Regions from separate parts of the Micromonospora sp. NPDC049374 genome, predicted to be linked through region 2. Evidence: riboswitches for the same ligand, from Rfam matches in the RefSeq annotation. Region 2 holds a riboswitch; the other holds the start of a gene.
The links. A riboswitch is a leader RNA that binds a small molecule or an ion and turns the genes downstream of it on or off. The one in region 2 is predicted to bind thiamine pyrophosphate.
Positions count from the first base shown of each region.

Region 1: it holds a riboswitch for thiamine pyrophosphate, as region 2 does, so the genes downstream of both, AB0J93_RS05720 (thiamine phosphate synthase) here and AB0J93_RS26750 (ECF transporter S component) in region 2, are expected to answer to the same signal.

Region 1 is NZ_JBFAQH010000002.1:496,327-499,729, reverse strand. Features, by position in the region: gene AB0J93_RS05735 (thiazole synthase) at 1-211, opposite strand, end outside; gene thiS (sulfur carrier protein ThiS) at 217-417, opposite strand; gene thiO (glycine oxidase ThiO) at 408-1,559, opposite strand; gene AB0J93_RS05720 (thiamine phosphate synthase) at 1,583-2,209, opposite strand; TPP riboswitch at 2,204-2,313, opposite strand; gene AB0J93_RS05715 (ThuA domain-containing protein) at 2,665-3,403, shown strand, end outside.
Region 2 is NZ_JBFAQH010000021.1:8,256-11,658, reverse strand. Features, by position in the region: gene AB0J93_RS26760 (energy-coupling factor transporter transmembrane component T) at 1-71, opposite strand, end outside; gene AB0J93_RS26755 (ABC transporter ATP-binding protein) at 68-1,507, opposite strand; gene AB0J93_RS26750 (ECF transporter S component) at 1,630-2,220, opposite strand; TPP riboswitch at 2,293-2,398, opposite strand; gene AB0J93_RS26745 (permease) at 2,777-3,403, shown strand, end outside.

The DNA of each region.
Region 1 (3,403 bases), on a different contig from region 2:
GCACGCCACATCGGTCGAGCAGGTCCAGCAGCCCGCCCGAGCCGCCCGGCACCGTCTCCACCCGACGCAGCGCCAGGGTGACCAGCTCGGTGCCGGACGCTCGGATCGCCTGCTCCAGCACGTGCAGGTTGGCCGCCCCGCCGGTACCGAGGATCAGCCGGGAGTTGAACCGCACACCGCCCAGCTCGAAGCCGGTCGACTCGTTGTCCATCCGGCTCACCCGCCCTGGGCGGCGCTGAGCACCTCGACCCGGTCGCCGCCCCGCAGCACCGTCGCCGGCCAGCCGGTACGCGGCACCACCTCACCGTTGACCGCCACCGCGACACCGCGCTGCTGGCCGGTGATGTCGCGGACCAGGTCGGCCACCGTCAGCCCGTCCGGCAGGCTGCGCCCGGCACCGTTCACCGTCAGTTCCACGAGTCAACCTCCGTCGATTGCTGAAAAGTGCTGACGGCCGCTGCGCCCACGACGTCGGGCAGGTCGGCGAACCGGTCCGGCCGGAACGGCACCAGCAGTGCGTCGGAGCTGCCGTCTCCGGTGACAAGATCGGTGATCAGGTCTGCGGTGACCGGGGTCAGCACGATCCCGTGCCGGTGGTGACCGGTGGCGACCAGGACGTCCGGGTGCCCCGGCAACGGGCCCAGGATCGGGGCGTTGTCCGGCGTACCCGGACGCAGCCCCGCCAGCGTCTCCACCAGGTCGTACTCGGCGATCTCGGGCAACAGGTCGACGGCGGCCCGCAGCAGCCGCAGCACCGCTCCGGCGGAAACACCCAGGTCGGAGCGCTCCTCGACGGTCGCGCCGACGACCACCTCGCCACTGTCGCGCGGCACCAGGTAGACGTGCTCGCCGTCGGCGTACCCCCGGATCACGTGCCGGAAGCCTGGCGGCCCGCCATCGGGCGCACGCAGCCGCAGCACCTGTCCCTTCACCGGACGGACCGGCAGGCCGGTAAGCGCCGCGCTGCCGCAGCCGGCGGCGACCACCGTCGCGCCGGCCTTGACGTCGGACAGCCGGCGCACCGGCTCAGCGACAAGCACCGCTCCCGCCCGCTCCGCCGCCAGCCGCAGCGCCGGCACCAGCCGGCGCGGGTCGACCTGATGGTCGGTGGCGGCGAGCGCGCCGCCGCGCACCCGGGGCGCCAGCGCCGGCTCGCGCTCGCGCAGCTGCGACGGGCGCAGCGGCGCCACCGGCAACCCCAACCCCTGCTGGTACGCCCAGAGCCGACGCGCCTCGGCGAGGTCGTCGGCGGTCAGCCCGACCATCAGGGTGCCCTCGGTCCGGTAGCCGATGTCCGTGCCGGTCGCCTCGGTCAGTTCGGCGGCGAACCCGGGCCAGCGGCCGGCCGACTCGGTCAGCAGGGCGGTCAGCTCCCGCTCGCCGAAGTACGCCTCGGCGACCGGCGCCAGCATCCCGGCGGCCACGTGCGAGGCACCCGACCCGGGCGCCGGATCGTGTACGACCACCCGCAACCCGCGCGTCGCGCACCGCCAGGCGATCGCCCACCCGATGGGTCCGCCCCCCACGACGGCCACATCGGGCCGGCGCTGCTGCACCACACCGGTGGTGGCGGGGCGCCCGGTCAACACGTCAGCGCCCGAACCAGCTCGGCGGCGGCGCGGGCGGGATCGGTGGCACCGGAGAGCGCACCGACCACCGCCACCCCGTACGCGCCGACGGCCCGCAACTCGGGCACGTCCGCCGCCGTCACCCCACCGATGGCGATCACCGGCACCTCGACCGCCTCGACCACCGCCCGGACACCGGCCGCACCGACCGGCGGGGGCAGCCCGTCCTTGGTGGCGGTGGCGCGGCACGGCCCCACGCCCAGGTAGCTCGCCCCAGCGGTGACCGCCGAGAGCGCAGTCGCCGGTTCCCGCGCGGTGGCACCCAGCACGGCCGCCGGGCCGAGCACCTCCCGGGCCGCTGCCACCGGTAGGTCGTCGGCGCCGACGTGACCGCCGGCGGCACCGGTGGCCAGTGCCACGTGCAGCCGGTCGTTGACCAGGCAGGGCACCCCGTACGGCGTGCACAGGGCGAGCACCCGGCGGGTCAGTTCGTACGTCTGCCGGTCGGTCGCGGTGTCCTCGACCCGAACCTGCACCACCAGTTCGGTACGGGCCACCGGCAGCACGGCAGCAAGCACGGCGAGCGGATCCCGCCCGGGTCGGGTGTCGGTGATCAGATGCAGTCGTCCCAGGGACGGCACGGCAACTCTCCTCCCTGCGCCGGCATTACCCGGATCAGGTTCGACGGTCGGGGGCTCACAGCCCCCCTCTCAGCCCGGTACACCGGGCTCCCGTGGGTTCGTTGGGTGTCACCGTACGTCGTTTCGCCGGCTCCGCCAAGCCCGTCCTGCGCGGCCGGTTGGGGTGAGGGCTGCCCTGTCACGCCGACTCGCCGCAGCCTGCTGAACCGACTCGCAACAGCATGGCGGCCAGAAAAAGACACCGATATGCAGCGACTCACACCAATAGAAAATGACCCCGTTACCAAAACGTTACAAGGGTCCACCTTGCTCGAAACTAGATTCACTAACGCAAATTGAGTGATCGGATCGGCTAGTCGGCACCCAGACCTCGCTCGTCAGGTATGGGCGGTCGGACCGACGGGAGTGACCACCGCCGTCCACTCCGAACCGTCCCACGGACAGAGGAGATCTTCGTGCCCCGACCCAGTCGGCGGCGAGCCCCGCTCGCCGCAGTCACCATGGCGCTACTCGCCGTTGTACTCGTCCTGGCCGCCGCACCGGCCCCGATCACCGGCCCTGCCGCCGCCCGGGCCGCCAGCCCAGTCGCCGCGGCGGAGCCGTACTCCGTCCTGATCTTCTCCAAGACCGCCGGATTCCGGCACGACTCGATCCCGGCCGGCATCAGTGCGATCCAGCAACTCGGCACGGCGAACGGGTTCACCGTCACCACCACCGAGGACAGCGCCGCCTTCACCGACACCAACCTCGCCAGGTTCAAGGCGGTCGTCTGGTTGTCGACCACCGGTGACGTGCTCAACGCCAGCCAGCAGGCGGCCTTCGAGCGCTACATCCGGGCTGGCGGTGGATACGTCGGCGTGCACGCCGCGTCCGACACCGAGTACGACTGGGCCTGGTACGGCCAACTGGTCGGTGCCTACTTCAACAGCCACCCGGCCAACCAGACGGCTACGGTGAAGGTCGAGGACACCACCCACGAGTCGACCCGGCACCTGCCGGACCGGTGGTCCCGTTACGACGAGTGGTACAACTTCCGCACCAACCCCCGCGCCCGTCAGGTGCAGGTGCTGGCCTCGCTCGACGAGCGCAGCTACAGCCCGGGCAGCGGGGCGATGGGGCATGACCACCCGATCGCCTGGTGCCAGAACTTCGACGGTGGCCGATCCTGGTACACCGGCGGTGGGCACACCCAGG
Region 2 (3,403 bases):
GCCAGCTTGGCCACCGGATTGCGCCGGGCCAGCGGCGCACCCGGCCGGGCGATCGGCTCCAGGGTGATCATCGCGGCTCCGGTCCCGCGCCGGGTGGAGCGAGGGCCAGCGTGCGGTCGGCCAACGCGGCCACGAACTCGGCGTCGTGGGTGACCGTGACCAGGCCGTGACCGGCGTCGCGCAGGTCGGCGAGGAGGTCCACCAGTTCCCGCCAGGTACGCCGGTCCTGGCCGAATGTGGGTTCGTCGCAGATCAGCAGGCGGGGCGCGGTGGCCAGGGCGGTCGCCACACTCAGCCGCCGCGCCTCGCCCCCGGAGAGGGTGTACGGGTTGGCGGCGGCGAGCCGATCCAGCCGCAGCCGACTCAACAGTTCCGTCACGCGGTCGTGGACCGCCGATTCGGACGTGCCGGTCCGCCTCGGACCCAAGGCCAGTTCGTCGAAGACCGTACCGGTGACGAACTGGTGCTCGGGATTCTGGAACACCGAGCCGATCCGGCGGGTCAGCGCCGGTGCCCGCCAGCGGTGCGGCGCGGTCCGCGAGTCCGCTCCGGCCAGTTCCGGGCTCGCCACCAGCTTCCCGGTGCCCGGCCGGAGGAGCCCGCCGAGCAGCAGCGCCAGAGTGGATTTTCCGGCGCCGTTCGGTCCGAGCACGGCGACCGCCTCACCGGCGCGTACGGTCAGGTCGGTGGCGGCCAGCCGGGGTGGTTGGCCGAGCCGCTCGGCGGTGAGCAGCACCTCGCCGGCCGGGCCGGCGGCCCGGCGTGGCGGGATCTCCCGGCCGGGCACCCAGACCCCCTCTGCGGCGAGGGCGTCGCCGTGTGTGGCGAAGACCGCGTCCGGCGGGCCGTCGGCGCGGACGCCGCCGCCGGGTTCGAGCACCACCACCCGGTCGACCAGGGGCAGCGCCTCGGCGACCCGGTGTTCGACCAGGATCAGGGTGGTGTCGGCGTCCACCGCCCGGGCGAGCGCCGTGCGGATCAGGGCGGCACCCGCCGGGTCGAGGTTGGCGGTGGGTTCGTCAAGCAGCAGCAGGCCGGGACGCAGCGCCAGCACGCCGGCCAGGGCGAGGCGCTGTTGTTCGCCGCCGGAGAGCGCCGCGGTGGGCCGGTCCCGGTGGTACGGGAAGCCGACCCGGTGCAGTGCCTCGTCCACCCGCGGCCAGATCTGTCGGGCCGGCACGCCCCGGCTCTCCAGCCCGAACGCCACGTCGTCGCCGCTGCGAGCCATCACGAGTTGGGACTGCGGGTCCTGGAAGACGATGCCGACCCGCTCCCGGGCCTCGCCGGCCGGTCGGCCGTCGATCTCGATGCTGCCCTCGTGCTCCCCGGAGTCCTCGGGCAGCAGCCCGGCCAGCGCCGCCAACAACGTGCTCTTCCCGGCACCGGACGCCCCCAACAGCAGCACCTTCTCACCACGTTCCACCCGCAGCTCAACCCCACGCACCGCCCAGCCACGCCGCCCGGCATGCCGCCACCCGAACCCCCGCACCCGCACCCCGCTAACCATCCCGCCCCTCCCTCCCCCCTCCCTCCGTCCGTCCATCCTTCCTTCTCGTTGATCATGAAGTTGACGGTTGATTTGGAGATCGAAAATGCCGCTAACCTCATGATCAACGCGATGGGTGGGGGTCAGACGAGGGGGCGTTCGCGGGCGGCGGGGAAGCGGTCGAGCACGCCGGTGCGGGTCAGGGCGCGGGTGAGGGCGTACGCGCCAGCGCCGGCGATTGCGGTGGCGCTGACGATGGTGAGCAGGGCGTAGGGCACGCGGTAGGTGGCGATGTCGCGTTCGGCGTTCCAGTAGACGAAGTCGAAGATCGCCGCGCTCAGGCCGGTCAGCGCGCCGGCCAGCAGGGCGGCCGGCAGCCGGTACGAGCGGTATCGGAAGGCGGCGAAGGCCAACTCGGCGCCGAGACCCTGCATCAAACCCTGCAACAGGACGATGGTGCCCCACTGGCTGCCCAGCAGGGCCGAGATGATCGCCGCCAGCAGTTCGCAGTACAGCGAAGCGCCGGGCTTGCGGATGACCAGGCCGCCGAGGACGGCCGGCACCAGCCAGACACCGTAGATGAGCGTCTGTGCCGGCGGGAAGAAGCTGAAGGCGCCCTCGGTGACGCTCCACACCACGCCCCACGCCCAGAAGATGACGCCGAAGGCGACGGCGATGACCGACGCCACCACGATGTCGATGGTGCGCCAGCGGTTGCTGTCGGTGGTCTTCATGATGATTGCTCCCAGTCCAGATACGAACCAGGCAAGACGCACGCCCCGCCCGGCGGCGCCGAACGGTGGCGGGCTGGAGGTGGACCGAACTCCCTGCGCTGGCATTACCCAGATCAGGTACGGAGGGTCTGCGGGCGGACCCGCACTCTCAGCGCTGTGCGCTCCCCTGTCGGAGGTGTTGTCTGTCCCGCCGACGCTAACACCACGGAAGATCCACGGGCAATGTGATCTCCCCAGGTCACGACGGGTGCCTGCCTCCCGCGATCCGGTGGCACGGGAAGCGTGGACTGGTGGCGCTGGGATATGCGAGCCGGCCGTCTCGGCGGGGCGACGGTCCGGCCAAATCTGTGACATCCATCGACGTCATCCGCGCCGGACGGTAATCTCAGTCCGCCGATCCGCCACGGCCGAAGGGTGACGGGTGACCACAGACACTGACCGGGCCGTGCCAGCCGGCGACCCTGAGGGCCGGCCCTCAGGTGGGGGCGTGGACACCGGGACGCGCCCTCCCGAGCCGGGGGGTGGCGAGCCGCCCCGGCGCTGGCTCGGCGACCGGATCGGATCGGTGGAGGTCCTGGCGGCGCTGCTGATCATCCTGATCATCTTTCGGGAGCCGATCGCCGCCACCCTGGACGATCCCCGCATCCAGACCTGGACCACCGTCTTCGTCTCGATCATGGTGCAGGCGGTGCCGTTCCTGGTCTTCGGAGTGCTGCTCTCCGCGGTGATCGCGGTCTTCGTACCCCGATCCTTCTGGGCGAAGGCGTTGCCCCGGCACCCGGCGTTGGCGGTGCCGGCGGCCAGCGCGGCCGGCGTGGTACTACCGGGCTGCGAGTGCGGCTCGGTGCCGATCGCCGGGTCACTGATCCGGCGGGGCGTCACACCGGCCGCCGCGCTGGCGTTTCTGCTCGCCGCCCCGGCGGTCAACCCGATCGTGCTCACCGCCACCGCGGTCGCCTTCCCGAACAATCCCGAGATGGTCCTCGCCCGGGGCGTCGCCAGCCTGATCGTCGCCATGATCATGGGGTGGCTCTGGCTGCGGCTCGGGCGCACCGAGTGGATCAGGATGCCGCGCCGCCCGGAGTTGGACGACGCTTCCCGGGGCCGGGCCTTCTGGGCCGCGGTCCGCCACGACGTGACCCACGCCGGCGGGTTCCTGGTGCTCGGCGCGATGGCCGCCGCC